DNA from 2 places in the Nonomuraea sp. NPDC051298 genome. Region 2 is predicted to be linked to the other one. Evidence: riboswitches for the same ligand, from Rfam matches in the RefSeq annotation. Region 2 holds a riboswitch; the other holds the start of a gene.
The links. A riboswitch is a leader RNA that binds a small molecule or an ion and turns the genes downstream of it on or off. The one in region 2 is predicted to bind glycine.
Positions count from the first base shown of each region.

Region 1: it holds a riboswitch for glycine, as region 2 does, so the genes downstream of both, gcvP (aminomethyl-transferring glycine dehydrogenase) here and gcvT (glycine cleavage system aminomethyltransferase GcvT) in region 2, are expected to answer to the same signal.

Region 1 is NZ_JBVJIM010000013.1:59,565-74,510, forward strand. It holds gene ACZ6S0_RS31940 (enoyl-CoA hydratase/isomerase family protein) at 1-556, shown strand, start outside; gene ACZ6S0_RS31945 (hypothetical protein) at 598-798, shown strand; gene ACZ6S0_RS31950 (class I SAM-dependent methyltransferase) at 1,097-1,684, opposite strand; gene ACZ6S0_RS31955 (sensor histidine kinase) at 1,814-3,538, shown strand; gene ACZ6S0_RS31960 (response regulator transcription factor) at 3,535-4,221, shown strand; gene ACZ6S0_RS31965 (phosphoribosylanthranilate isomerase) at 4,270-4,866, shown strand; gene ACZ6S0_RS31970 (CDP-alcohol phosphatidyltransferase family protein) at 5,071-5,652, shown strand; gene ACZ6S0_RS31975 (sugar phosphate nucleotidyltransferase) at 5,657-8,197, shown strand; gene ACZ6S0_RS31980 (FHA domain-containing protein) at 8,453-8,965, shown strand; gene ftsR (transcriptional regulator FtsR) at 8,989-9,615, shown strand; gene ACZ6S0_RS31990 (bifunctional nuclease family protein) at 9,748-10,218, shown strand; gene ACZ6S0_RS31995 (MerR family transcriptional regulator) at 10,366-10,986, shown strand; glycine riboswitch at 11,475-11,573, shown strand; gene gcvP (aminomethyl-transferring glycine dehydrogenase) at 11,754-14,588, shown strand; gene ACZ6S0_RS32005 (tetratricopeptide repeat protein) at 14,692-14,946, shown strand, end outside.
Region 2 is NZ_JBVJIM010000004.1:188,305-203,250, forward strand. It holds gene ACZ6S0_RS14480 (hypothetical protein) at 1-737, opposite strand, end outside; gene ACZ6S0_RS14485 (FadR/GntR family transcriptional regulator) at 802-1,548, opposite strand; gene ACZ6S0_RS14490 (glutamine synthetase family protein) at 1,631-3,001, shown strand; gene ACZ6S0_RS14495 (aldehyde dehydrogenase family protein) at 3,011-4,354, shown strand; gene ACZ6S0_RS14500 (3-oxoacyl-ACP reductase) at 4,383-5,147, shown strand; gene ACZ6S0_RS14505 (gamma-glutamyl-gamma-aminobutyrate hydrolase family protein) at 5,159-5,854, shown strand; glycine riboswitch at 5,937-6,034, shown strand; glycine riboswitch at 6,039-6,122, shown strand; gene gcvT (glycine cleavage system aminomethyltransferase GcvT) at 6,165-7,250, shown strand; gene gcvH (glycine cleavage system protein GcvH) at 7,247-7,636, shown strand; gene ACZ6S0_RS14520 (L-serine ammonia-lyase) at 7,695-9,071, shown strand; gene ACZ6S0_RS14525 (hypothetical protein) at 9,136-9,558, opposite strand; gene ACZ6S0_RS14530 (helix-turn-helix domain-containing protein) at 9,719-10,861, shown strand; gene ACZ6S0_RS14535 (hypothetical protein) at 10,894-11,409, opposite strand; gene ACZ6S0_RS14540 (DUF6286 domain-containing protein) at 11,409-12,008, opposite strand; gene ACZ6S0_RS14545 (amino acid deaminase/aldolase) at 12,146-13,339, shown strand; gene ACZ6S0_RS14550 (DUF3618 domain-containing protein) at 13,413-13,745, opposite strand; gene bcp (thioredoxin-dependent thiol peroxidase) at 13,904-14,377, shown strand; tRNA gene ACZ6S0_RS14560 (tRNA-Leu) at 14,615-14,687, shown strand; gene ACZ6S0_RS14565 (hypothetical protein) at 14,739-14,946, opposite strand, start outside.

The sequences.
Region 1 (14,946 bases), on a different contig from region 2:
GCGCGACCACGCCACCCGGCTGCGCGTGTTCGCCGAGGCCCGCGACCTCGTCTACAACGTGCTCAACTGCTCCAAGCCGGTCGTCTCCGCCGTCGAGGGGCCGGCCGTGGGCGCCGGGCTGGCCGTGGCGCTGCTGGCCGACATCTCCGTGGCGGGCCGCACGGCGCGCATCATCGACGGCCACACCCGGCTCGGGGTCGCGGCCGGCGACCACGCCGCGATCGTCTGGCCGCTGCTGTGCGGCCTGGCCAAGGCCAAATACCACCTTCTGCTGTGCGAGCCCGTCTCGGGCGAGCAGGCCGAGCGGATGGGCCTGGTGAGTCTCTGCGTCGACGACGACGAGGTGCAGGACAAGGCGATGGAGATCGCCGTCCGGCTCGCCGCGGGCGCCCAGGAGGCGATCAGGCTCACCAAATACTCGCTCAACAACTGGCTGCGCCTGGCGGGCCCGTCGTTCGACGCCTCGCTCGCGATGGAGTTCCTCGGCTTCACCGGCCCCGACGTGTCGGAGGGCGTACGCGCGCTGCGGGACAAGCGGCCCCCGTCGTTCGGCTGACCGGCTGGTGTGCTCGTCCGGCCCTCGGGTAGGCGGGCCTCATGAAGGACAACGACAGGGTGGACCTGTTGCGCCGGCACCAGGAGATCAGGGCCCTGCTCGCCGAGGCCGAGAACGCCGCCTCGGACCACCGGGCAGGGGCATTCCCGTGGCTGGTGCGGTTGTCGGCGTCCACGAGGCAGCAGAGGAGGAGGTCAGCCATCCGCACGCCCGCCGCGAGCTCGATCATGGAGGCGACGTGATCGACCGGCGGCAGGCCGCGACAAGGCCGCGGCGAGAAGTGCCACAGAGCAAGAGATGTGCCACAGGGCAACGGCCGCAGCGAAAGCCGCGGGAGGTCCGGGCGCTCGTGCCCCGAGGAGGTTGAGCAGCAGCCTCCCGGCCACAAGGGCGCGGCCCGCTCGATCCGGGCGCCGGTCGGGCGGCCCGGACACCCCGCTCATCTGCGGCCTGCCCGCCACCCGGACACCGCACGGGCAACCACCTGAACACCGGTCACCCGCGCCCCACGCGCACCCGGCGGGCGGCTCAGCGGGTGGCTCAGCGGGGCCTGCGGGCGTGGAAGACGAAGGCCGGAGGGGTGTTGCGCCAGACCGTACGCCCAGGCACGACCTCCTCGAACCGCTCGGCCAGCAGCGCGCGGAACCGCCGCGCCGAGCTGAGCGGGATGGCGTGAATGTAGGAGAACGTCGTGAACGCCGCCCCCGGGCTCATCGCCCCCGTCACCGCCCCCAGCAGCTCGTGCTGCAACACCTCGGGGAACGCCGCCCACGGCAACCCGCTCACCACCACCTCCGCCGGCCCCAGCCCGCGCTCGGCCAGCAGGTCGCTCAGCCGCGAGGCGTCGTCGTTCGCCACGTCCACCGCGGGATAGCGTTCGGCCAGCAGCCCCGCCATCGCCTCGTTCAGCTCCACGGCCAGATGGTGCCCGCGCCCGCCCAGCCGCTGCTGGATCTCCGCCGTGAACGGGCCGGTACCGGGCCCGAGCTCCACCACGATCGGCTCGCCCCGCTCCGGGATCGGGGCGCAGACCGCCGAGGCCAGCCGCCGCGAGCTGGGCGCGACCGCGCCGATGGAGGCGGGGGAGCGCAGGAACTGGCCGAGGAAAACCGCGGTGTCGTTGGGCATGCCCCGAAACCTAGGGCCGCGACCGGCCCGCGTTGCTCCCCCGTCCGGGCGGACCTGCGGCCACTTGGAGGAGGCGGGGTCCTCCGCGCGGAGGATCGGGGCATCGCACGTGGCGGATACGGTGTGTCCATGCGTTGGCGTGGTCTGCCGCTGGATGTCCTGCTCGCGGCTTCGGGAGTGGGTCTCGACCTGCTGACCACCGCGCACGCGGGCGACACGGAGCACCTGCCCGCGATGCTGAGCATTCCGATGGCCCTGCTGGTCGGCCTGCCCATGGGGCTGGTGCGCCGCTGGCCGGTCCCCGTCACCCTCTACCTGGCGGCGTTCCTGGCCGCCACCGACCTGCTCGGGTCGTTCACCTCCAACACCGCTCAGATCCTCCTCTGCGTGTCGCTGGGCGTGGTCGGCTACCGCGCCGGCTTCCGCGCCGCCGCCCTGGCCGTGGTCGCCGGCATCGCCGCGACCGCGCTCAACATCGCCGACCCGGGTGTCCCGCTCTCGGGCAACCTGTGGGTCTACTCCGTGCTGCTGCCCGTCTTCCCCGCCGTGATCGGCGCGTACCTGCGCAGCTCGGCAGAGCGGCTCGACGAGCGCGACGTCACCCCCGACGCGCTGCTCGCCGCGGGCGGCGTGGCGATCACCGTGCTCAGCACCTGGACCACCTGGCACTCGGGCACCCTGCCGGTCTGGGTGGTCGGCCTGCTGGCCGTGGTGGGCGGGCTGTCGCTGGGCGTCGCCAGGCGGCTGCCCGGCCTGGTCTTCCTGCTTCAGGGCGTGCTGCTCGTCTCGGCCGACACCTATCTGAACGAAGCGGTCAACACGTGCGTGATCCTCACCCTGATCGCGGTCGGGGTGTTCGCCATGCGGGTGGTGTCCTGGGCCTGGACGATCGCCGCGTACATGACGGGCTGCCTGCTGACCGCGATCGCCGTCGTCGGCGACGACACCGACATCACCGCCTTCCGCGTCGGCGTGCTCATGACGCTGGTCGCCACCCCCATCGCGATCGGCCGCTACCTGGGCATGCGCCGCCACGCCGCGGCCTCCGAGCGGCTGCGCGCCGAGGAGGCGGCCCGCGCCGCGGTCGCGCAGGTGCGCGCCGACCAGCTCGCCGAGCGGGAGCGCATCGCCAGCGACGTGCACGACATCGTCGCCCACCACGTCGGCGCCATGGTGCTGCGGGCCGGGGCCGCCCGCTACACCGCCCCCGACGGCCCGGTCGCCGACGCGCTCGACGACATCCGCCAGACCGGCCACCAGGTGCTGCAGGACCTGCGCGACCTGCTCGACCTGCTGCGCGACCCCGACCGCCAGCCCGACCTGCTGGCCAACCCCGCCGACGTGGTACGCGAGTCGGCCGAGCGCATGTCGGCCGCCGGGCTGGTCGTGGACCTCGTCCTCGACCCGGTGACCGACCAGGCCCCGCTCATCGCGCGTGCCTCCGCGGCGCGCATCGTCCAGGAAGGACTCACCAACGTGCTCAAGCACGCAGGCCCCGGCACCCGGGTCCGCGTCTCCGTGACCCCCTCGGACGAGGGGCTGGCCGTGGAGGTCCGCAACGGCCGTCCGCCCACCGCCATCGAACGCCTGCCCCCCTCCGGGCGCGGCCTGGCCGGCATGCGCGAGCGGGTGCGTGCGCTGGGCGGCACCCTCAGCGCCGGCCCCGACGGGGAGGGCGGCTGGCTGCTGGCCGCCCACCTGCCCACGCGCCTGTCGCAGGGCGCCCCCCAGGGCAACGGCCAGGGGACCGGGCAGGGGACCGGGCAGGGCGACAAGCAGAGAGACAGGCAGGGCGGCAGACGGGGCAGCGGCAGGGGCGGCAACAGGGGGAACAGCAGGGGGAACGCGGCATGATCCGCGTGGTGGTGGCCGACGACCAGGCGCTCGTACGCGCGGGCGTACGGATGTTGCTGCAGGCCACGGGCGACATGGAGGTCGTGGGCGAGGCCGAGGACGGCGCCGAGGCGGTGCGCCTGGCGGAGCGCCACCTGCCCGACGTGATCCTCATGGACCTGCGCATGCCGAGGGTCGACGGCCTGGAGGCGATCAGGCGGGTGCTCGCGTCCCGTCCGGGGGCCAGGATCGTGGTGCTGACCACGTTCGCCGAGGACGGCAACGTCTACGCCGCCCTGCGCGCGGGCGCGGTCGGCTTCCTGGTCAAGGACGACGACCCGGAGCGCATGGTCGACGCCGTGCGCCGGGCGGCGGCGGGGGAGCAGCTCCTCGCGCCCTCGGTGCTGCGCCGTGTCGTGGAGCGGTTCCTGGCCGCGGAGGAGCAGGCCGCCCCGGCGGCGCCGCCTGGGCTGACCGAGCGCGAGCTGGAGGTGCTGGCCCTGGTCGGCACCGGCCTGTCCAACGCGGAGATCGCCGAGGAACTGCACGTCGGCGTCACCACGGTCAAGACCCACATCGCCGCCGCGATGGACAAGCTGGGCCTGCGCAACCGCATCCAGGCCGCCGTCGTCGCCCACCGCACCGGCCTGGTGGACGCCTCCTTCCGCCCCGTACGGCAGCCGCGCGGCGGCCCCGCGGCCTGAGCCGTGTCCTGGCCCCGGCAGCCGCCCGCCACCGCTAAGGTCGGAGACGTGTATGTGAAGATCTGCGGGTTGAGCGAGCCCGAGCACGTGGCCACGGCCGTCGAGGCGGGCGCCGACGCCATCGGGTTCGTCCTGACCCGCAGCCCTCGCCGGGTGACGCCCGAACGCGCGGCGGAGCTGGCCGCGCTCGTCCCCGGGCACGTGCTCACCGTCGGCGTGTTCCGTGGCGAGGACCCCGAGACGGTCAGGGAGGCGGTGCTGGCCTCGGGCGTACGCGCGGCCCAACTGCACGGCAAGCACCCGCACCGCGACTTCACCGCGCTGAAGGACCTCGGGGTGCGCCTGGTCAGGGCCGTCGACGCGCAGGCCGACCTGCGCTGCGGCGCCTACGACGAAGACCTGCTCATCGTCGACGCGCCCCACGCGGGCTCCGGGCAGCCGTGGGACTGGGCGGCCGTGCGCGGCCGGCCCTCCGGGCACTGGCTGCTGGCGGGCGGCCTCGACCCCGCCAACGTGGGCGAGGCGATCGCGGCCGCCGGGCCGTGGGGGGTCGACGTCTCCAGCGGCGTGGAGACCGCGCCGGGCGTGAAGGACTCCGCCCTGATCGAGGCGTTCCTGCGGGCGGTCGGCAAGATCGGCGGATGACCGCGCCAAGGGCCATGAGCACGACGGTGCGACAGGGGAGCCGGAGCGCGGTGGAGCGACCGGGGATCAGGAGCGCGCCCGCGGCTTCCTGACGGCCCTCGACCGCTGAGCGGGCGGGCGGGCTCGAAGGGGCCGGAGCCGCCCCGCGAAGGCCGGTCAGAGGCGGCCCGCTACGGCGGAGTTCCACGCAGTAGGGTCTGCAGCGTGAGTGAAACTTCCGCCGAGGACCGAATCTGGACGGTCCCCAACCTGCTGAGCTTCCTGCGCCTCCTGGGCGTTCCCGTGTTCCTCTGGCTGGTGCTCGGGCCCAAGGCGGACGGGTGGGCCATCGGGCTCCTCGCGGTGGCGGGTTTCACCGACTGGCTCGACGGGAAGATCGCGCGCGCGTTCAACCAGACCAGCAGGCTCGGGCGGATCATCGACCCGGCCGCCGACAAGCTCTACGTGTTCGCCACCCTCCTGGGCCTCCTGCTGCGTGACGTGATCCCGTGGTGGCTGGTCGTCGTCATCCTCGGGCGGGAACTCTTCGTCGCGAGTTTCGCCCCCGTACTTCGCAAACATGGCTATAAGGCACTTCAAGTGCATTTCCTGGGCAAGGCCGCCATGTTCAATCTCATGTACGCCTTCCCCCTCCTCTTCCTTGCCTCCCACGCCGGATGGTATGCCGAAACAGCGCAAATTGTCGGGTGGGCATTCGCGCTCTGGGGAACGGGACTGTACTGGTGGTCGGGCCTGCTGTACGTGGTGCAGGTGCGCCAACTGGTGAAGGCGGCCAAGAAGGAGTGATCGGGTGAAGGCGGTCGTCATGGCGGGCGGGGAGGGCACTCGGCTGCGTCCGATGACCGCCAACCAGCCCAAACCCCTGCTCCCGGTGGCCAACCGCCCGATCATGGAGCACGTCCTGCGCCTGCTCAGGCGGCACGGCATCACCGAGACCGTGGTGACCCTGCAGTTCCTGGCCGCCCTGGTGCGCAACTACTTCGGCGACGGCGACGAGCTGGGCATGAGCCTCCAGTACGCCACCGAGGACCTCCCCCTGGGCACCGCGGGCAGCGTCAAGAACGCCGCCGACCGCCTCCGCGACGCCCGATTTCTCGTGATCTCCGGCGATGCGCTAACGGATATCGATTTATCCGACATGATCCGCTTTCACCGCGAAAATCAGGCTTTAGTGACCATCGGGCTCAAGCGAGTCCCCAACCCCCTCGAATTCGGGATCATCATCGTGGACGAGGAGGGCCGCGTCCAGCGCTTCCTCGAGAAACCCACCTGGGGCCAGGTCTTCTCCGACACCGTCAACACCGGCGTCTACGTCATGGAGCCGGAGGTCCTCGACGCCGTGGCCCGTGGCGAGCCGGTCGACTGGTCCTCCGACGTCTTCCCCGACCTCCTCCAGCGCGGCGCCCCCATCTACGGCTACGTCGCCGACGGCTACTGGGAGGACGTCGGCACCCACGACAGCTACCTCAAGGTCCAGGCCGACGCCCTGTCCGGCCGGGTCGAGCTGGACCTCGGCGGCTTCGAGCTGTCGCCCCGCGTCTGGGTCGCCGGCTCCGCCACCGTCGACCCCGACGCCGTGCTCAGGGGCCCGCTGCTCATCGGCGACTACGCCAAGGTCGAGGCGGGCGCCGAACTGCGCGAGTTCACCGTGCTCGGCAACAACGCCGTCGTCCGCGAGGGCGCCGTCCTGCACCGCGCGGTCGTGCACGACAACGTCTACCTCGGCCCCGGCGCCCACCTGCGCGGCTGCGTCATCGGCAAGAGCACCGACGTGATGGCCGGCGCCCGGATCGAGGAGAACGCGATCATCGGCGACGAGTGCGTCATCGAGGCCGAGGCGTACGTCTCCAGCGGCGTCAAGGTCTACCCCTTCAAGACCATCGAGGCCGGCGCGGTCGTCAACACCAGCGTCATCTGGGAGTCGCGCGGCCGGCGCGGCCTGTTCGGCCCCAGGGGCGTCAGCGGCCTGGTCAACGTCGAGATCACCGCCGAGCTGTGCGTCCGCCTGGCCGGCGCGTACGCCACCACCCTGCGCAAGGGCGAGTACGTCGTCACCTCCCGCGACTGCTCGCTCGCCGCCAGGGCGCTCAAGCGGGCCGTCATCGGCGCGCTCACCGCGAGCGCCATCAACGTGCTCGACCTGGAGGCCGCGCCGCTGCCCGTCGCCCGCTTCCACACGGCCAGGGTGTCGGCCGCGGGCGGCCTTGCGCTGCGCACGACCCCCGGAGACCCGCAGAGCGTGGACATCGTCGTCATGGACGACCGGGGCGCCGACCTGCCCCCGGCCGCCCAGCGCAAGCTGGAGCGGGTCTTCTCCCGCCAGGAGTTCCGCCGCGCGTTCCCCGGCGAGATCGCTGAGCTGGCCTATCCCTCCAGGGCCGTGGAGGACTACACCCACGAGCTGCTGCGCACCGTCGGCGTGAACGGCGTCGGCGACATGAAGGTCGTCGTCGACTGCGCCGGGGGCACCTCCTCGCTGGTGCTGCCCTCCCTGCTCGGCCGCGTCGGCGTCGAGGTGCTCACCGTCAACGCCCGCCTCGACGACGTCTCGCCCACCGAGACGCTGGCCGAGCGCCGCCGTGGCCTGCAACGCCTGTCGGAGCTGGTCAGCTCCTCGCGGGCGGCGTTCGGTGTGCGCTTCGACCCGGTCGGCGAGCGCATCGCCCTGGTGAACGAGCGGGGCCGGCTCATCGACGACGAACGCGCCCTGCTGGTCGTGCTCGACCTGGTCGCCGCCGAGCGCAGGGGCGGCCGGGTGGCCCTGCCGGTCACCACGACCAGGGTCGCCGAGCAGGTCTGCCGCTTCCACGGCGTACAGGTGCAGTGGACCCCCACCGCGCTCGACGCCCTCACCTCGGCCGCCGCCGGACCCGACATGATCTTCGCGGGCGACGGGCGCGGCGGGTTCGTGGTGCCGGAGTTCAGCCACGCCATCGACGGCCTGGCGGCGTTCCTGCGCCTGCTGGGCCTGGTCGCCCGCACCCGGCTGTCGCTGAGCCAGATCGACGCCAGGATCCCCGAGGTGCGTCAGCTCCGGCGTACCGTGCCCACGCCGTGGGCGGCCAAGGGCGCGGTCATGCGCTCGGTCATCGAGGCGGCCGAGTCCGAGCCGGGCGGGCGCCGCGTCGACACCACCGACGGCGTGCGGGTGACCCGCGACGACGGGAGCTGGGTGCTGGTGCTGCCCGCCGCCGCCGAGCCCGTCACCGGTCTGTGGGCCGAGGCCGCGGACCTGGACGCCGCCCAGTCCCTGCTCGAACGGTGGGCCCGCATCGTGGAACGGGCCGCGAAACGAGCCGTTCCTGGGCCGCGGACCGGCCCTGTCACATAGCGTGATCGGAAAGGGTTTGCCGATGATGTGCCCAGAGAGTGCCGCAAGATCGTAATGTAGAAACGCGCGGCGGCATGGACCACGGGGCGGGGGCGACGGTAACTTTGTCTGCGTCCGAACCACAGTGCAGCGCCCCGCCTTGACCTTTGCCGCTGATCAGCGTAAGTTGCGGCATTCGCAAACTTGAAAAAGCGAAGCGAGGCGCGCCCCTGAGCACCGTCGCCGCGTCTTCGCGGTAGGAGGCCGAGCCGATCGATGCCGAGCGTCTACTGCACGCAGTGCGGGCACGCCAACCCCGAGGATGCCCGTTTCTGTTCCCGTTGTGGGTCACCGCTGACCAGGCCCGAGGTCTCCGGGGACACCACGTCGACGATCTCCGTCGCGGGAATCGAGGCGTACGAGGCTGAGACAGGCGACATGCTCCTGGCCGAGCGGGCGCTCGTCGAGCAACTGCCGCCGGGCACGGCATTGCTCACCGTGACCAGGGGGCCCAACCAGGGCAGTCGCTTCCGGCTCGACAAAGAGCTGACGACGACCGGGCGGCATCCCGAGAGCGACATCTTCCTCGACGACATCACGGTCTCCCGCCGGCACGTCGAGTTCTACCGCCACCGCGGCGGCCAGTTCTCGGTGCGCGACGTGGGCAGCCTCAACGGCACCTACGTCAACCGGGAGCGGATCGAGGAGGTTCCCCTGCACTCCGGAGACGAGGTGCAGATCGGCAAGTTCCGCCTCCTCTTCCTGATGCGCGGCCACGCCGGCGTATGACTTCCCAGGCGGCACGCTCGTACATGAGCATCGGGGAGGTGCTCGCGCTCCTGCAGGGCGAGTTCCCCGATGTGACGATCTCCAAGATCAGGTTCTTGGAGGGCGAAGGGCTGATCGAGCCCGAGCGCAGCCCCTCCGGTTACCGCAAGTTCACGCACCTGCACGTGGAGCAGCTCCGGTTCATCCTCACCGAGCAGCGTGACCACTACCTGCCGCTGCGGGTGATCAAGGACAAGATGGCGGAGAGCTTCGGCCTGCCGCGCGCCGTGCAGCAGGCCCAGGAGGTCAGGCTCAGCCGGGCCGAGCTGATCGAGGCCGCCGGGATCGACGACGAGACGCTCGGCGAGCTCGAAGACTACGGCCTGCTGGCCCCCGTGGCCAGACGTTACGACGAGGAGGCGCTCAAGGTGGCCCGCACCGTGGGCGCCCTGGCCCGCTTCGGCCTGCACGCCCGCCATCTGCGTGCGGTCAAGGCCGCCGCCGAGCGTGAGGCGGGGCTGGTCGAGCAGGCCGTCGCGCCCATTCTCAAGCGGCGCGCCCCCGGGGCCATCGGCGAGGCCGACGAGGTCGCCAGAGAGCTGTCCACGCTCCTGCTCGACCTGCACGCATCCCTTGTGCGGACGGGCGTCCGATCGGTCCTGGGGCGCTGAGACCGTAGCGGGCTGGGAGGCGAGGGCGCATTCCAGGCCCGCTGGGTGTTACGTTGAAGTGCAGTAGCCAGTCAACAGAAGCGATGATCGAAGAGCTGTGCCGGGTGACCGGTCAGGAATACGGAGCAGCCCGTGTTGCAGATGGAGGTCGTGGGCGTTCGAGTAGAAATGCCCACAAATCAGCCGATCGTCTTGCTCAAGGAGGCACACGGGGAGCGGTTCCTTCCTATATGGATTGGCATGACGGAGGCCACGGCCATCGCCCTGGCCCAGGCTGAGGAGCCGCCGCCGAGACCGCTCACGCACGACCTCTTCCGAGACGTGCTGAGCGCGCTGGGTGTCGGCTTGCGCGCGGTCAACATCGTCGCCCTGCGCGACGGCATCTTCTTCGCCGACCTGGTGTTCTCCAACGGGGTCGAGGTGAGCGCGCGGCCATCCGACTCGATCGCGCTCGCCCTGCGCACCGGGGCGCGTATCTTCGCCAGCGAAGAGGTCGTCCAGGAGGCCGGGGTGATCATCCCCGACGACCAGGAGGACGAGGTGGAGAAGTTCAGGGAGTTCCTTGACACGATCACTCCCGAAGACTTCGGCAGGGCGGGGTAGGTATTTCAGTGCATTTACGCTTCACGACGCGCCGAGCCGGATCGTTGACTGAGCATGGTCACGGTCCTACGGTGCAAGTGAAACCCGTGGTCGCCCTTTACGAACCCCCAGATCAGGCCGCGGGATGAGAGAAAGCCGGAGGTCCGCGTGGCGGTCAGCAGCGGCGAGGGAAAGACGGCCGGCCAGGAAGATCCGGTGCGGCGCGAGAGCGCGCGGCAGCGTGCCGGGGAGCAGGGCCTGCTCTTCGACGAACAGCCGGCGGCACTGCCGGACGACATCGGTTACCGTGGGCCGACGGCCTGTGCGGCGGCCGGCATCACCTACAGGCAGCTCGACTACTGGGCGCGCACGGGCCTGGTGGAGCCCACGATAAGAGCCGCCCACGGCTCCGGCTCCCAGCGGCTCTACAGCTTCCGCGACATCCTGGTGCTCAAGGTCGTCAAGCGGCTGCTCGACACCGGGGTGTCCCTGCAGCAGATCCGTACGGCCGTCCAGCACCTGCGTGACCGCGGGGTCGCCGACCTCGCGCAGATCACGCTCATGAGCGACGGCGTCAGCGTCTACGAGTGCACCTCGGCCGACGAGGTGATCGACCTGCTCCAGGGCGGCCAGGGCGTGTTCGGCATCGCGCTCGGGCGGGTCTGGCGGGAGGTCGAGGGCTCCCTCGCGGAGCTGCCGGGGGAACGCGCGGCGGTCGAGGACACCGTCCCGGCCGACCATCCCGCTGACGAACTCGCCCGCCGCCGCCGCGCCCGGCGCATCGGCTAGCCGCCTCCGACCCTCTTCGACGGCCCCTCCCGCGCCTGGACGGGGCCTCGCGCCCGGGGCGCCGCCGCCCCCATGGACGCCTCCCGCATCGGCGCCGAGCGCCTCACCGGCCTCCATGCCACGTCACATCGCACAGTCCAGCCACACGTGGCACAACCCAGCCACACACGGCAGAACCTGGCCACACACGGCAGAACCTGGCCACACATGGCCCAGCCCGGCCACCGCGCAACTCCCGCCACCCCGGCCGCACCTCCCACTTTGGCCACACCGCCACTCTGGCCGCACCCGCCACACCGCGCTCCCGTGACCTACGGCTCCTGAGTGCCCGCCGAGGCGGGCACCGTCCGTCGCTCCGGAGCGCCTGGCGGGCCTCGTGCCCGCGACCTCCGCCTCACGGCGAAGACTTTGCGACGTGCGGAAGGGGGCGTGCGGTGCGGTGAGCGGCATTCGCGGCTTACCGTAGTAATCTAGGACAGCAAGGCTGACGACCCCGTGCGGGAGAGTCCCCGGGCCCCCAGGGCGCCGGGGCGCCGAAGGAGCAACCCTCCCCGGAATCTCTCAGGCATCTGTACCGCTCGGGCGAGGCAACTCTGGAAAGCAGGCGCGCCCGCCAGGCGTGCCTCACCGACGGTGCAAGCCCTACCGCGGGGTGAAGCTCTCAGGTCGCGGCACCGTGCACATCGCGGGCCCGCGCTGACAGAGGGGGAGACCCGGCACGCCCGCGCCCTGGCGCCGGTCTCCATAAGCCTCGGGAGGCACACCCCATGACCGATCTGTCAGCTCCGCCGTTCTCGTCCAGGCACATCGGGCCGTCGGAGTCCGAGCAGCAGCGCATGCTCGAGGCCGTCGGCTTCGAATCCGTCGCGGACCTGGTGGCGGTGGCCGTGCCCGAGGCCATCAGGGCCAAGGACCGGCTCCGGCTGCCCGCCGCGATCGGCGAGGCCGAGGCCATCACCGAACTGGGCGCGCTGGCCGGGCGCAACCGGGTGCTCACCTCCATGATCGGCCTGGGCTACCACGACACCGTGACGCCCGCCGTCATCCGGCGCAACCTGCTGGAGAACCCGGGCTGGTACACCGCCTACACCCCGTACCAGCCGGAGATCTCGCAGGGCCGCCTCGAGGCGCTGCTGAACTTCCAGACCGTCGTCTCCGACCTGACCGGCCTGCCCGTGGCGGGCGCGTCCCTGCTGGACGAGGGCACGGCCGCGGCCGAGGCCATGACGCTGGCCCGCCGGGCCGGCCGGTCGAAGAGCGACGTGTTCGTGGTGGACGCCGACGCGCTGCCCCAGACCAAGGCCGTGCTCGCCACCAGGGCCGAGCCGCTCGGCATCCGGCTCGTGGAGCACACGCTCGACGGGGACCTGCCCGAGTGCTTCGGCCTGCTCGTGCAGTATCCGGGCGCGTCCGGGCGGCTGCGCGACTTCCGCGCCGTGGCCGCCGCCGCCCATGAGGCCGGGGCGCTCGTCGTGGCCGCCGCCGACCTGCTGTCCCTGACGCTGGTGGCCGCCCCCGGCGAGCTGGGCGCCGACATCGCGATCGGGTCCTCGCAGCGGTTCGGGGTGCCCTTCGGGTATGGCGGGCCGCACGCGGCGTACATGTCCGTACGGGAGGGGCTGCAGCGCCAGCTCCCCGGCCGCCTGGTGGGCGTGTCGGTGGACGCCGACGGCGACCCCGCCTACCGCCTGGCCCTGCAGACCCGCGAGCAGCACATCCGCCGCGAGAAGGCCACCAGCAACATCTGCACCGCGCAGGTCCTGCTGGCCGTCATCGCGAGCATGTACGCCGTCTACCACGGCCCCGACGGCCTGCGCCGCATCGCCCACCGCGTGCACCGCCACGCCACCGCCCTGGCCGAGGGGCTGCGCGGCGCGGGCGTGGAGGTCGTGCACGGCGAGTTCTTCGACACCGTGCTGGCCCGCGTGCCCGGCCGGGCCGCCGAGGTGGTCGCCGCCGCCGTCGAGCGGGGCGTCAACCTGTGGCAGGTGGACGCCGACCACGTCTCCGTCGCCTGCGACGAGAAGACCGGCGCCGCCGAGGTGGCCAAGGTATGGGCCGCCTTCGGGGTGATCGTCGGCGGCGACGTCGACGCCGGGAACGCCCCCGACGCGCTGCCCGCCACGCTGCGGCGCGAGAGCGCGTACCTGACCCACCCGGTCTTCCGCAGCCACCGCTCCGAGACCGCGATGCTGCGCTACCTGCGCAGACTGCAGGACAAGGACATCGCGCTCGACCGTTCGATGATCCCGCTCGGCTCCTGCACGATGAAGCTGAACGCGACCACCGAGATGGAGCCGATCACCTGGCCCGAGTTCGCCGCCATCCACCCGTACGCGCCGGCCGACCAGGCCGAGGGCTACCGCGACCTGATCGGCACGCTGGAGAGCTGGCTGGCCGAGGTGACCGGCTACGACGCCGTCTCCATCCAGCCGAACGCGGGCTCGCAGGGCGAGTTCGCCGGGCTGCTGGCCATCCGCGCCTACCACCGCGCCAACGGCGACGAGGGGCGCGACGTGTGCCTCATCCCGTCCTCCGCCCACGGCACGAACGCCGCCAGCGCCGTCATGGCCGGCATGCGCGTCGTGGTCGTGGCCTGCGACGACGACGGCAACGTGGACCTGGCCGACCTCGACGCCAAGATCGACAAGCACCGTGCCGCGCTGGCCGCGATCATGGTGACGTACCCGTCCACGCACGGCGTGTACGAGGAGAGCATCACCGAGGTGTGCGCCAAGGTGCACGAGGCCGGCGGCCAGGTGTACGTGGACGGCGCCAACCTCAACGCGCTGGTCGGCCTGGCCAGGCCGGGCGACTTCGGGGCCGACGTGTCCCACCTCAACCTGCACAAGACCTTCTGCATCCCGCACGGCGGCGGCGGCCCCGGCGTCGGGCCCGTCGCGGTCCGCGGCCACCTGGCCGCCTACCTGCCCGGCCACCCCCTGCACGACGACGCGCCGGTCGGCCCCGTCTCCGCGGCCCCGTACGGGTCGGCGGGCATCCTGCCGATCTCGTGGGCGTACGTCAGGATGATGGGCGCGGAGGGGCTCAAGGCCGCCACCGAGCAGGCCATCCTCTCGGCGAACTACCTGGCCAGGCGGCTGTCCCCGCACTACCCGGTGCTCTACACCGGCCGCGGCGGCCTGGTCGCGCACGAGTGCATCGTCGACCTGCGCCAGATCACCAAGGAGACCGGCGTCACCGTGGACGACGTGGCCAAGCGGCTCATCGACTACGGCTTCCACGCGCCGACCATGTCCTTCCCCGTGGCAGGGACGCTCATGATCGAGCCGACCGAGAGCGAGGACCTCACCGAGCTGGACCGGTTCGTGGACGCGATGGTCGCCATCCGCGGCGAGATCGCCAAGGTGGCCTCCGGCGCCTACGACAAGGTCGACAACCCGCTGCGCAACGCGCCCCACACGGCCGAGTCGGTCAGCGCCGACGAGTGGCCGCACCCGTACACGCGCGGCGAGGCGGCCTACCCGCTGCCGTCCCTGCGCGACGGGAAGTACTGGGTGCCGGTGCGCCGCATCGACCAGGCCCACGGTGACCGCAACCTGGTGTGCTCCTGCCCGCCGCTGGAGGCGTACGAGGACTGAGGGGACCTGCCGGGGAGACGACCCAGTCCTTCGGCGTCAAGTGAGCAGACATGATCGCCAGAAGTCGTTAGGCTCGGTGCGACCGCCGCCCCTAGGAGCTCCCTTGACGTCCTCAGAGCTGGAGACCCCGCCTCTCGACACCGCCCGCCTCCTGGCCGAACGCGGTGACCTCGACGCCGCCGCCGCCATCCTGGGCCGGCTCGCCGCCGACCCCGACGAGCCCGACCGGGCGCAGGCCGCCGTCGGCCTGGCCGTGGTGCTGGAGCAGCGCGGCGACGTCGAGGCCGCCAGGGCCGCCGCGCGGGCGGCCCTGGCCACCGGCCACCCGGAATACGCCGCCCAGGCCGCCTGCCACCTG
Region 2 (14,946 bases):
CCACGCCGCGTGGAGGGCAGGTCGTGACGCCCGGAGAGGAACTCCTGGAACGCGATCTTCACCTTGATCACCGGCCGCCGCCACCGCTCCTCCCGGTGGACGGCCCTGGCCAGCTTGCGCGGGGAGCGCCCGGCGAAGAACCAGCGGGCCCACGGGGAGCCCGGCCGCGCCAGCCGTACGGCCCCCACCACCAGCATGGGCGGCAGGAACAGCCCCGCCATGCCCGTCCAGATCTTGCCCTTCAGCAGGGTGACGACGGCGAGCACCAGGTTGACCCCGATCAGCGCGGCCGGATTGACCGGGGTGCCGTAGTCCCAGGTGAGGGGGCGCAGGCCGATGAGGAGCAGGCCGCTCACGGCGATCGCGATGAAGACCGCGTCGACGGAGGTGCGCCCCTCCTCCTCCCAGTAGACGTCGTGCAGGTGCAGGATCAGCGCGAACTCGTCCAGCACCAGCGCCGAGCCGACGCCGAACACCGAGGCCGCGACGGCCGTGCTGACCTGCGAGCCGGGCGAGACGATGAGCGCGACGCCGCCGACGAGCATCAGCACCACGCCGAACACCACGTGGTGGATGTGCATCTCCCCCACGTTGACGTTGCGGAACCAGCCGACCCTCGCCCTGATCAGGCGGACGTTGATGCGGGTGGCGATGAAGGCCACGATGAGCATGACGAAGTAGCAGAACAGCGGAAGCCGTCCCGTGGCGATGATGCTGTGCTGGAACCAGTTCCCCATGAGCCTGGCTTCGATGGTACGAGCCGCCCGCCCGTCACGGGCCGCGTGCCCCGCTGGGGGAACATCAGGACAGGAACGCCCGCAGCAACGCCGCCGTGCCCTCCAGGTGCTCGGCCACGGCCCGCCTGGCCGCGTCCTGGTCTCCGGACAGTATGGCCTCCACGATGGCCCGGTGCTGCACGGCGGCGTGGTCGAGGTTGACCTGGAGCATGGGGATCGCGTTCAGCAGGTCGCTGACCCGGGAGCGGGCGTCGGCGCAGGTCGTGGCGAGCAGGGTGGACCCTGTCAGCTCCGCGATGGACAGGTGGAAGGCGGTGTCGAGGCGGCGGTAGTCGTCGAGCCCGGCCCGGTTCAGCTCGGCGAGCCTGCGCCGCAGCACCTCCCGCTGCTCCTCGGTGAGCGTGGTGGCGGCCAGGACCTGGGCCGCGCCGCACTCCACGGCCAGCCGGAACGTCAGCGCGTCCGTCAGCTCGGCCAGGCCCATCTCGTTGACCACCTGACGCAGGTCGCTCGCGTCGGGCTCGGGCGGCGTGTACGTGACGAACGCCCCTCCGTAGCGGCCCCTGCGCACGTCGAGATAGCCCTCGTCCGACAGCGCCCTGATGGCCTCGCGCAGGGTCACCCTGCTGATGCCGAGCTGGGCGGCCAGCTCGCGCTCCGGTGGAAGCTTGCCGCCGGGCGGGACCACGCCCAGCTTGATCGCCTGGAGCAGCCGTTCCACGGTCTCCTCGAAGGCGTTGCCGGCCCTGACCGGGCGCAGCACCGTCGTCCAACGCGCCGACTCGTCCAACGTGTCCTCAGGTCTTGACAAGTGATCCCGGCATACACATCAATGGTCTGAGACTAGCCCAATCAACGGGAAAGCGCGCCAGGCCAGATCGGAGCGACACAGCGTGGACGATCGAGCGAGCACCGGGTTCCTGTCCGTGGACGAACTGCGCGACGAGATCGCGGCCGGGCGGATCGACACCGTGCTCCTCGCGATCGCCGACATGCAGGGCAGGCTGCAGGGCAAGCGGCTGTCGGCCCGCTACTTCCTGGACGAGGTGCTGCACCACGGCTCCGAGGGCTGCAACTACCTGCTGGCGGTCGACGTGGACATGAACACCGTCCCCGGCTACGCGATGTCGTCCTGGGAACGCGGCTACGGCGACTTCGTGATGCGGCCCGACCTCACGACGCTGCGCCGGGTGCCCTGGCACGAGGGCACGGCGCTGCTGATGGCCGACCTGGCCTGGGAGCACGGCGGCGACGTGACCGCCTCGCCCCGCCAGATCCTGCGCAGGCAGCTCGCCCGCCTGGCCGAGCGGGGGCTGGCCGCGTACGTGGGCACGGAGCTGGAGTTCGTGGTCTACGACGACAGCTACGAGGACGCCTGGAGGCGCGCCTACCGCGACCTGACCCCGGCCAACCTCTACAACGTGGACTACTCGCTGCTGGGCACGGCCCGCGTCGAGCCGCTGCTGCGCCGGATCAGGCGCGAGATGGAGGGCGCCGGGCTCTACGTCGAGTCCGCCAAGGGCGAGTGCAACCTCGGCCAGCACGAGATCGCCTTCCGCTACGACGAGGCGCTCAGGACCTGCGACAACCACGTCATCTACAAGACCGGCGCCAAGGAGATCGCCGCCCAGGAGGGCAGGTCGATCACGTTCATGGCCAAGCCGAACCAGCGCGAGGGCAACTCCTGCCACATCCACATCTCGCTGCGCGGCGTCGACGGCGACCCGGTGATGGCGGGCGAGGAGCGGTACGGGCTCTCGCCGCTCGGCGCGCGTTTCATCGCCGGGCAGCTCGCTCTCATGCGGGAGCTGACCCTCCTCTACGCCCCCAACATCAACTCCTACAAGCGCTACGTCCCGGGCAGCTTCGCGCCCACGGCCGTCAAGTGGGGGGTGGACAACCGGACGTGCGCGCTGCGTCTCGTCGGCCACGGCCACTCGCTGCGCGTGGAGAACCGGGTGCCGGGCGGCGACGTGAACCCGTACCTGGCGGTGGCGGCGCTGGTGGCGGCCGGGCTGCACGGCATCGACGCCGGGCTGCCGCTGGAGGACCCGTACGCGGGCAACGCCTACGCCTCGGGGGCCGAGACCGTGCCGGTGACGTTGCGGGACGCGCTGACCCTGTTCGAGGGGTCGAAGGCGGCCCGCGAGGCGTTCGGCGAGGACGTGGTGGGGCACTATGCGAACAACGCGCGGGTGGAGCTGGCGGCGTACGACGCGGCGGTGACGGACTGGGAGCTGTTCCGTGGTTTCGAGCGAATGTGACGAGTGCGAATGAAGATCGTTAATCCGGCGACGGAAGCGGTGCTGGCCGACGTCGAACTGGCCGACCCGGCCGAGGTCGACCGGGCGGTGGAGCGTGCCAGGAAGGCGTACGCGGCCTGGCGCGAGGTGTCGCCAGGAGACCGGGCGCGGCTGCTGCGCCGGTTCGCGGACCTGGTGGGCGAGCACGGCGCGGAGCTGGCCGGTCTCGAGCTGGCCAACGCCGGCCACCCGATCGGCAGCGCGCGCTGGGAGGCCGGCACCGTACGCGACGTGCTGCACTTCTACGCCGGAGCCCCCGAACGCAACCACGGCAGGCAGATCCCGGTGGCGGGCGGCGTGGACCTCACGTTCCAGGAGCCCCTGGGCGTGGTCGGGGTCATCGTGCCGTGGAACTTCCCCATGCTGATCATGTCGTGGGGCGTCGCCCCCGCGCTGGCGGCCGGCAACACGGTGATCGTCAAGCCGGCCGAGTGGACCCCGCTGACCGCGCTGAGGCTGGCCGAGCTGGCCCTGGCGGCGGGCATCCCCGAGGGGGTGCTCCAGGTCCTGCCCGGGGCGGGGGAGGTCGCGGGCGCCCGGCTGGTCGAGCATCCGGACGTGGCCAAGATCGTGTTCACCGGCTCGACCGAGGTGGGCAAGGAGATCGCCGCCAAGGCGGCGCGCCAGGTCAAGCGGATCACCCTGGAGCTGGGCGGCAAGTCCGCGAACATCGTCTTCGCCGACTCCGACCTCGAGAAGGCGGCCAGGACCGCGCCGTACGCCGTCTTCGACAACGCGGGCCAGGACTGCTGCGCCCGCTCCAGGATCCTCGTCCAGTCCTCCGTGTACGACGAGTTCATGGCCCTGCTCACCCCCGCCGTGCTGGGCGTGAAGGTCGGCGACCCCCTCGACGAGTCCACCGAAATGGGCCCGCTGATCAGCGCCGAGCACCTCGGACGGGTCCAGGGCTTCGTCGAGGGCACCCCCTACCTGCGCGGATCCTGCCCGCAGGGCAAGGGCTACTGGTTCCCGCCGACCGTGCTGACCTCGGGGGTCACCGACCGGGCGTTCACCGAGGAGATCTTCGGCCCGGTGGTGTCGGTGGCCCGGTTCGAGGACGAGGCCGAGGCCGTACGCATCGCCAACGACACCCCGTACGGGCTGAGCGGCTCGATCTGGACCCGCGACGTCGGGCGGGCGCTGCGCGTGGCCAGGGCCGTCGAGTCGGGCGCCCTGTCGGTCAACTCCCACTCCTCGGTGCGCTACTGGACCCCGTTCGGCGGCTTCAAGCAATCCGGCCTCGGCAGAGAACTAGGCCCGGACGCCCTCGCGGCGTTCACGGAGACCAAGAACGTCTTCATCTCAACGGAGTGAACGACCAGTCGGACACGGAGTGAGGCACATGCAGCGGTTGCAGGATCGGGTGGCGGTCGTCACCGGCGCGGGCAGCGGGATCGGGCTGGCCACGGCCCGCAGGTTCGCGGAGGAGGGGGCCAAGGTCGTCTGCGCGGACATCGACGAGGAGGCGGGCGTCAAGGCCGCGAACGAGGTCGGCGGCCTGTTCGTCCGCGCCGACGTGACCAGCGAGGACGACGTCGTCCGCATGTACCGCACGGCCCACGACACCTACGGCAGCGTGGACGTGGCCTTCAACAACGCCGGCATCTCGCCGCCCGACGACGACTCGATCCTGGAGACCGGGCTCGACGCCTGGCGCCGCGTCCAGGAGGTGAACCTCACCAGCGTCTACCTGTGCTGCAAGCACGTCATCCCGTACATGCGCGGCCAGGGCAAGGGCTCGATCATCAACACCGCGTCCTTCGTGGCCGTGCTGGGGTCGGCGACCTCGCAGATCTCCTACACCGCCTCCAAGGGCGGGGTGCTGGCGATGTCGCGGGAGCTGGGCGTGCAGTTCGCCAGGGAGGGCATCCGGGTCAACGCGCTGTGCCCTGGACCGGTGAACACGCCGCTGCTGCGCGAGCTGTTCGCCAAGGACCCGGAGCGGGCGCAGCGCAGGCTGGTGCACGTGCCGGTGGGCCGCTTCGCCGAGGCGTCGGAGATCGCGGCCGCGGTGGCGTTCCTGGCCAGCGACGACGCCTCGTTCATCACGGCCAGCGAGTTCCTGGTGGACGGCGGCATCTCCGGCGCCTACGTCACGCCGCTGTAGAGGGGGTCGCGGTGCGGCGTCCGGTCATCGGCATCACGTGTTACGTCGAGTCCGCCACGTTCACGGTGTGGCGGGACACGACCGCGGCGCTGCTGCCGTACGCGTACGTGGAGCAGGTCGTACGGGCCGGTGGGCAGCCGGTCCTGCTGCCTCCGGCGGGCGAGCCCGCCTCGGTCGTACGGGGTCTCGACGGGCTCGTCCTGGCCGGCGGCGGCGACATCGACCCGGCCAGGTACGGCGCGGAGCCGCAAGAGCAAACCGGCTATGTCCGCAAATTTCGTGATGAGGCCGAATTCTCGCTGCTCGCGACCGCCCTCGACGGCGGCCTGCCCTACCTGGGCGTCTGCCGCGGCCTCCAGGTGCTCAACGTGGCCCTCGGCGGGACCCTCCACCAGCACCTGCCCGACGTGGTCGGGCACACCGGCCACTGCCCAGGACCCGGCCACTTCGGCGACCTGCCGATCGTCCCCGTTCCCGGCACCCGCCTGGCCGAGGCGCTGGGGACGGACCCGGTGACCGTGCCCCACTACCACCACCAGGCCGTCGACCGCCTCGCCCTCGGCCTGACCGTCACGGCCACCACCGCCGACGGCACGATCGAGGCCGTGGAGCCGGTCTCCTCCGGCTCGTTCACGATGGCGGTGCAGTGGCATCCGGAGGCGGCCGAGGACCACGCGCTGTTCGAGGCGCTCGTCAGGGCCTGCTGACCGTCCCACGAGAGGAGCCATCGAGCGGCCGTGCGACGCGACAAGAGCCCCGTAACGGCACTAGGCTGGCGGACATCACCGGCGAAACCGTGCGGGAGAGAGCCCTGACAGCCGGTCAGGGCCCCTGAAGGAGCAAGCCCTCCCCGCGAACCTCTCAAGGCAAAGGACCGTACGGCCACGGTGTCTCTGGAAAGCAGGTCCCTGCGGCCTCGCCGAAGGTGAAAGTCCGGCAAAAGTCGGGCGAAGCTCTCAGGCACCGATGACAGAGGGGGAGGATGCTGGCATCCACTCCTGTCCTGAGGTGCGACCAATGTCCAGACCGACACCGCTACGCGACGTTCACGAGAGCCTCGGCGCCACGCTCACCGACTTCGCGGGATGGCTCATGCCGCTCCGCTACGGCAGCGAGTCCGCGGAGCACAGGGCCGTCCGCGAGGCGGCCGGGCTGTTCGACCTCTCCCACATGGGCGAGATCTTCCTGACGGGGCCGCAGGCCGGCGAGGCGCTCGACTACGCCCTGGTCGGACACCTGTCGGCACTCGCTCCCGGGCGGGCCCGCTACACCATGATCGTCGACGAGCGCGGCGGGGTGCTCGACGACCTCATCGTCTACCGGCTCGGGGACGACGAGTACATGGTCGTGGCGAACGCCTCGAACTACGAGAAGGTCGCGACCGAGCTGACGAACCGCGCGAAGGCGTACGACGCGGTGGTCGAGGACCGCTCCGAGCAGTACGCGCTGATCGCCGTCCAGGGGCCCCGCGCCCAGGAGATCCTCGCCACGCTCACCGACGCCGACCTCGACGGCCTCAAGTACTACGCGGGCCTGCCCGGCCTGGTGGACGGACGGCAGGCGCTCATCGCCCGCACCGGCTACACCGGCGAGGACGGGTTCGAGCTGTTCGTCGCCAACCAGGACGCGGTGCCGCTCTGGCACGCGCTCGTGGCGGCCGGCGAGCCTTACGGGCTCAAGCCGGCGGGCCTGTCCAGCCGCGACACGCTCCGGCTGGAGGCCGGCATGCCGCTGTACGGCAACGAGCTGAGCGCGCGGCTCACCCCGTTCGACGCGGGGCTGGGCAGAGTGGTGAAATTCGACAAGCCCGGCGACTTCGTCGGCAGGGCGGCGCTGGAGGCGGTCAAGGACGACCGGCCACGGCGCCGGCTCGTCGGCCTGGTCGCGCGGGGCCGCCGGGTGCCGCGCCACGGCTACCCGGTGACCAAAGACGGCGTCGTCGTCGGCGAGGTCACCAGCGGTGCGCCTTCCCAGACCCTGGGGAAGCCCATTGCCATGGCCTACGTCGACACTGGGGCCGAATCTGGCCTGGCCGTGGACATCCGGGGCAGCCAAGAACCTGTGGACCTGATCGAGCTGCCCTTTTACAGGAGGAACAAGTGAGCAACATCCCTGACGACCTGAGCTACACCAAGGAGCACGAGTGGGTACGCGGTGTCGAGGACAGCGTCACCGTGACCGTCGGCATCACGGCCTTCGCCGCCGAATCCCTTGGTGACGTCGTCTTCGTGCAGCTCCCCGACGTCGGTTCGAACGTCGAATCGGGTGACTCGGTCGGCGAGGTGGAGTCCACCAAGTCGGTGAGTGAGATCTACACGCCTGTCGGCGGCGAGGTCGTCGAGGTCAACCAGTCCGTCGTTGACGATCCCAGCCTGGCCAACAGCGACCCGTACGGCGACGGCTGGATGTTCCGGGTACGCGTGGAGGGCGACCCCGGCGACCTGCTCACCCCCGAGGAGTACGCCGCCTTCACCTCGGACGGCTCCTGACCCTTTTGCGCCGGGGCTCGTGATCCGGGCCCCGGCCCTGCCTGAAAGGCGCCCATCAATGGCGATCAGCGTCTTCGACCTCTTCAAGATCGGCATCGGCCCGTCCAGCTCCCACACGGGCGGCCCGATGGCCGCCGCGCACAAGTTCGCCCGCGGTCTGCACGACGACGGCCTGCTCGACCGGGTGGCGCACGTCGAGGCCATCCTGTACGGCTCGCTCGGCCTGACCGGCAAGGGCCACGGCAGCGACAAGGCCGTGCTGCTCGGCCTGTCCGGCGAGAAGCCCGAACTGGTGGACGTCGACACCGTGGACGCCCGCGTCGCCGCCATGCGCGAGTCGGGCACCGTCCAGCTCTTCGGCACGCACGAGATCCCCTTCGTCGTCGGCGAGCACCTCGTCTTCGAACGCAAGATCTCGCTCCCCGAGCACCCGAACGGCATGCGTTTCACCGCCTTCGACGCCTCCGGCGAGCGCCTGCGGGAGAAGGTCTACTTCTCGGTCGGCGGCGGTTTCGTCGTGGACGAGGAGGCCACCGGCGCCGACCGCATCAAGCCGGACGACACCGTTCTCCCCTACCCCTTCACCACCGGCGAGGAGCTGCTCAAGCACTGCTCGAACACCGGTCTGTCGATCTCCGCGCTGATGCTGGAGAACGAGCGGGCGTTCGGCCGCACCGAGGCCGAGATCCGCGCGGGACTGCTGCGCCTGTGGCAGGTCATGTCCGAGTGCGTACGCCGCGGCATCTCCAAGGAGGGCGTGCTCCCCGGCGGCCTGAAGGTCAAGCGCCGCGCCAACCAGCTCCACCGCCGCCTGCAGTCGGAGCCGGCCGAGAAGGACCCGTTGCAGGCCATGGACTGGGTGACGCTGTTCGCGCTGGCGGTCAACGAGGAGAACGCCGCCGGTGGCCGCATCGTCACCGCCCCCACCAACGGCGCCGCCGGCATCATCCCGGCCGTGCTGACCTACTACTCCCGTTTCGTCCCCCACGCCGACGACGAGGGCGTCATCCGCTTCCTCCTCACGGCCGGCGCGATCGGCGTGCTGTTCAAGGAGAACGCCTCGATCTCGGGCGCGGAGGTGGGCTGTCAGGGCGAGGTGGGCTCGGCCTGCTCGATGGCGTCGGCCGGCCTCACGGAGGTCCTCGGGGGCACGCCGGAGCAGGTGGAGAACGCGGCCGAGATCGGCATCGAGCACAACCTGGGCCTGACCTGCGACCCGATCGGCGGCCTGGTCCAGATCCCGTGCATCGAGCGCAACGCGGTCGCCTCCAACAAGGCCATCACCGCCGCCCGCATCGCCCTGCGCGGCGACGGCCGCCACTTCGTCGCCCTCGACAAGGCCATCAAGACGATGCGCATCACCGGACAGGACATGCTGGACAAGTACAAGGAGACCTCACGCGGCGGCCTGGCCGTCAACGTGATCGAGTGCTGATCACCCATTGTATGAAGAGGGTCTTCGGCGCGACACCGGCCGAGTTCTCGAAGGCCGTCCAGTGTCAGGGCAGGTCCGGGAGGAAGCCGGGGATCAGGGCGGCGGCTTTCGCCGGATGACCGGCAGGGATCGTGTGGCGTTTGTCCGGCGCCATCGCGCCGGGCTCGCCGACCTGCGCCAGGTCGACGACGTACGCCCGCGACCGTACGGCCATGCGGATCGTGGCGACGCGTCGGCCTTCGGGGCCGAACACGTGGAGTTCCGGGGCGTACCGATCCAGGCTCCATTCGTACGGACGCCGAAAGCCGCCGGAATGTAGCGAGAGTTTGAGCCATTCGAGGATCCGAGCGTGTATGCCGCGCTCGGCGAGCAGCGATTGCAGCCCGGTCAGAATCTTGTCGTGCTCACCTGCCAGCTTTTCCGAGATGCGTTCGCGAGGGAATTCCAGGCTTTCGCTCATGCCCTCCGGCAGTTCACGAGTCAGCACCGTCCACCTCCATGGTCGCCATCACGCCGAGTAATCGCGATGTGTCTCACCGCTCGGGCGGCCCATGCTCTCCCAACCGTTTCCGCCATACCAGCACGGGTATTCCTCAGACGTATAAGGCACCTGTCGGGCTGATACCTCTCCGTCATACGCTCAGCCAGTGGAAGTTCGGACGCTCCCCGAGGCCCTTGCGGCGATCATGAAACAACGCGGCTGGACTCAGCGACAACTCGGCCGTGAGCTGGGGATATCCCAAGCGTGGATCTCTCGCATCTGCAACGGGGTTGCCGATACGGGTCTCGCTCGGGCGACGGAACTGCTTGCGCGCGTCGGCTGGGAGGTGCGATTCACGCCGTCTGTGGAGGAGCCAGTGGAGCGCCGTGAGTTCTTGGCAGCCGCCGCATCGGTGGTGTTCGTTCCATCTGGGGTCAGCTCGAATCCGTACCTCGATCCGGATTATGTGCGCGCACTGGCCGACAGTCTGGCGCGAGGCCGCTACGAACTCGGAGGGCTGCCTCTCACCGCCCGCGCCCTCGGACACGTGCGGCACATCGACCAACTGAAAGCCCGGCCGCTCGGAGACGAGTTGCGGACGGCGGCCTCCGACCTGCTCTACCAGGTAAGCCTCGCCCTGTACGACGCGGGCAGGCTCGCCCAGGCCGAGCATGCCGGGACGATCGCCCTCGACCTGGCTCACCATGCCGAAGACCCGTCGGCACGGTCACGCGCATACGACGCGCTGAGCCGCGTCAGCCTCTATCGCGGCGACTCGATGCGCGCGATCCAGCACGCCCAGCGCGGACTGCGGATCCCCGACCTTCCCCCCAGCCGCCGCGCCGGCCTGCACATGCGCCTGGGCCGCGCGCTGGCCTCGATCAAGGGCGGCGCCAAGGAGGCCAGGCGCGCCCTGGACAGCGCCTTGGACACCTCCGGCCTGAGCGCGTTCTCCGAAGCGGCCCTCAGCGGCGACGTGGCGATCGGCCTGAGCAGCCTGGGCGAGTACGACCAGGCTGATCGACTTCTCCACGAAGCGGCGGACGCCATGGGGCAATGGTCCCCGCTCTTTCAGGCGCAATATCTCGGCCGCCAGGCACAGACGGCCATCCGGGCGGGCAACCCCGCCCTCGCCGCCAACGGCATGCACAACCTCACCCGCGCGCTGCCCTTCATCAGCTCCGCCCGCGTGAATGATCGAGCGAAAGAGATAATCACTCAATCGGCCAAATGGGACCGAATTTCGGACATGCATCAGGCCCGCGCGAACCTCCAGGCCATGTTGTCACCCGAGTATCGTCCCGGCTGACGGGACCATGCACCCCCGCGGCGGCCTGGCCGTCAACGTGATCGAGTGTTGACCAGGCGGCGTACGTGCAGGCGGACGACCGCCGGGCACTCGTCGTCGCGGACCTCGCGGCGGATGCGGCCGACGATGTCCTGGTCCAGTTTGCTCACCACCGAGCCCACGTCGGCCGCCGCCGGGCAGGTCAGGCCGATGCGCAGGCCGTCCTCGCCGACCCGCACCCCCGCCCGGCCCAGTCCGTCCACCCCCTTGAGGCCGACGAACAGCATCGCGGTGCCCGTGCCGTTGTGGGCGCCGCGGCGTCCCCAGCCCAGGCAGAGCAGCAGCCAGCGCAGCGACACCAGGGCCAGGAACAGCAGGCCCAGGGCCAGCATCCACAGCGGCCAGGGGTCCTCCGCCAGCGTCCTGTGGGTCTGCGCGGGCAGCACCTTGGCGCCCGGCGGCAGACCGAAGAGGCGGTCGTGGCCGCGCAGCCACGCGTAGATCCCCAGGGCCAGCAGCATCCCCCCGACGACGGCCAGGCCGACGCGGTTGCCGGTGTACTGGCGCATCAGGCGGCCCTCCTGCGCAGGCGTACCACGACCTCGCCCGTGCCGAGGGTGCCCACGCCCGCCAGGCGGTCGCCCACGGCGGTGCCGACCTGCCTGAGCATCTGGCCGGAGCTCTCGGCGCTGGTCATGACCGTGACCTCGATGGTGCGCCTGCGCAGCCGTACGCGGGCTCTGTCCACCCCCGCCACCTGCTGTGCCGCCGCGCGCAGGGTGCGGCGCAGCCCCGGGCGGGTGATGCCGATGACGATCAGCGGGTCGGACGTCTCCACCGGCACCAGCGTGGTACGGCCGGGCACGACCGCCAGCAGCAGCATCAACGTGCCCGCCCCCGCCATGGCCAGGGCGAGGGTGGCGGTCTGCGGCCAGGTGCTCTTGCCCGCGAGGTCGACCAGTTCGTTCACCGGGACCCAGCCGAGCGGCGCGCCGAGCAGCCCCGACACCACCTCGGCCGTGCTCGCCCCCAGCCCTGCGGCCAGCGTGACCGCGACCAGAGCCCCCGGCACCGTGCGCGCCGACCTGAGCACCCTGCTCGCCCTGCGCAGTCCGGTGTGCCGCGGGGTGACCGCGGCACCGGGCAGCATCTGCTGAAGCGTGGTCATCACAACGACAGACGTACATGGTTCCGGCCTGGCCTGGACCGCGCCCTCGCCGCCGGTTTGCCCGAACATTACGGGGCCGCCGAGTAACACGAACAAGCCTCATGTTCATTTGCCCCATATGTCGTTACGCTTCCCCTATGGATGACCGCCGGCGCTACGACCGCGCGACAGCGGGCCTCGAACCACCGTTCGCGATCCTCGACCTGGCGGCCATGCGGGCCAACGCGGCCGACCTGGTGAGACGGGCGGCCGGCAAGCCGATCCGGGTGGCCAGCAAGTCCGTACGCAGCCGCCCGCTCCTCGATCGCATCCTGGCCATGGACGGCTTCCAGGGCATCATGGCCTTCACCCTGCCGGAGGCGCTCTGGCTGGCCGCGCACGGCTTCACCGACATCCTCGTCGCCTACCCCACGGCCGACCGGCGGGCGCTGGCCGCCCTGGCCGGGGACGCCGACGCCGCCCGGCACATCACCGTGACCGTCGACTCGGCCGCCCACCTGGACTTCGTCGAGGCCGCCGTCGCCGCGGCGCGCCCCCGGTCCGAGATCAGGACCTGCATCGAGGTCGACGCCGCCTACCTCGCACTCGGCGGCAGGTTCAGGGCGGGCGTGCTGCGCTCCCCCGTACGCGAGCCCGAGCAGGCCGTCCACCTGGCCGCCGACATCGCCGCGCGCCCGGGCTTCCGGCTGGCGGGGCTGATGGCGTACGAGGCGCAGATCGCCGGGCTCGGCGACGACCCGCCCGGCAACGCCGCCTACGCCCGGCTCGTCCGGCTCATGCAGACCCGCTCGGCCAGGGAACTCGTCCTGCGGCGCGGACGCGTCGTGAACGCCGTGCGCCAGGTCGCCGACCTGGAGTTCGTCAACGGCGGCGGCACCGGCTCGGTCGAGCGCACGGTGCGCGAGAAGGCGATCACCGAGGTGGCCGCCGGGTCGGGCTTGTTCCACCCCCGGTTGTTCGACTTCTACCGGCGGTTCACGGGACGTCCTGCCGCCCTGTTCGCCCTGCCGGTGGTGCGGCGTCCCGGGCCGGACGCGGTGGCCGTGCTCGGCGGCGGCTATCCGGCCTCCGGCACGCCGGGGCCGAATCGGCTGCCGCAGCCGTACCTGCCCGCCGGGCTGCGGTACGCGCCCGACGAAGGCGCGGGCGAGGTGCAGACCCCGTTGCTCGGCCAGGCGGCCGGGGACCTGCGGATCGGCGACAGGGTGTGGTTCAGGCACGCCAAGGCGGGTGAGCTGTGCGAACGCTTCGACGAACTGCACCTCGTCGAGGGCGACACGGTGGTGGAGTCGGTGCCGACCTACCGGGGTGAGGGCCGCACGTTCCTCTGAAGCGGTACGGCAGACCCCGATGACGCGGCGCGATCTGCCCCGATGGCGCGGCGCGACCGGGCTCCGAGGGCGATCAGCGGCGGCGCCGACGCCGCCACAGCACGACGGCCGCCCCCACGACCAGTACGGCGCCGATGCCGATCAGCACCGGCGAAAGGTCGGGCGGACGCTCTTCCTCCCACAGGCGATCGGGGTCGTCCGCGTATTCGACCGGCCGCGGCGTGACGCCCAGCGCGTCGCCGACGGACGCCACGAAGTGCCCGGCCCTGCTCTTGACGTCGGCCACCGTACGCTCGGCGACCCGCTTGGGGCTCACCCGGTCGGCGATGGCGTCGACCGTCTGCGCCAGCTCGGCGCGGGTCCGTGCGATCCGGCGTTCCAGCTCGTCGGGATCGGTGTCGGCCATGGCTCTCCTTCCGGCCGTACGCGTGCCCTCGCGGCGGGCCCCGTGCGTTGCGCGTCGTCGCGCGTACGTTGTGGTCGTGATCAGTCTGTCAGGTCGGCGCGCCGTACGGGACGGCGGGCAGGCCGGTAGGTTGGCGGGACGAACTCGAGGAGGGCCCTTTGACCGAAACCAAGCTCGCGCCCGGCGACGCCGCGCCCGAGTTCACGCTACCCACCGCCGACGGCGGCACCGTCTCTCTCGACGCCTACCGCGGCAAGCGGGTGATCCTCTATTTCTACCCCGCCGCGATGACGCCCGGCTGCACCAAGCAGGCGTGTGACTTCCGCGACAACCTCGGCCAGTTGACGGCCGAGGGTTACGTGGTCCTCGGCGTGTCGAAGGACAAACCGGAGAAGCTGGCCAAGTTCGTCGAGCGCGACGCGCTGACCTTCCCCCTGCTCTCCGACCCCGACCTCACCGTCCACCAGGCTTTCGGCGCGTACGGCCCGAAGAAGCTGTACGGCAAGGAGGTCGTGGGCGTCATCCGCTCGACGTTCGTCATCGACGGCGACGGGAAGGTGGAGCAGGCGCTCTACAACGTGAAGGCGACGGGCCACGTGGCCTCGCTCAAGAAGAGACTCGGTCTGGCGTGAGCGACCGGCGGGTCCTCTCGTACCGGAGGGCCCGCATCCCCCGCCCGACCGCCCGGCCGCGCGACGGCGAACGCCGTCGCCCGTGCCGCCGGGAGCCGGAAAGCTCGTGCGGCGAGGGCTCCGTGGCCGTGCACAGGCTGTAGGATTGGCGGCACGCGGCAGGGAGAGCGGTTGACCCTCCACTGTCCGCCTCGCTGTCCCCGACCGACGATTCCGCAGGTGCGGGAGAGGCGAAAAGGGGTCGTAGCCCAATGGCAGAGGCGCAGTCTTTAGGTGGCTGTCAGTGTGGGTTCGAATCCCACCGGCCCTACAAAGTTCCCACCGGCCCTACGAACCGGCCTACAAAATGCCCGTTCCCTGCTCAGCCGTAGCTCGTGGGCCCCGGCGCGGGCTCCACGGGGTTCGGGGCGTCGGGCATCCCGGGGGGCGGCGCCGCGCAGCGCACCCCGCCGTCGACCCACTCGCAGTAGCGCGCCATGTCCCCTGGACCACCGAACTCCGGAGCCCTCGGGGCCCAGCCGGGCTGCACGTGGCCGAACCTGCCGTGGTCTTCCGCGGCATCGCTGAAG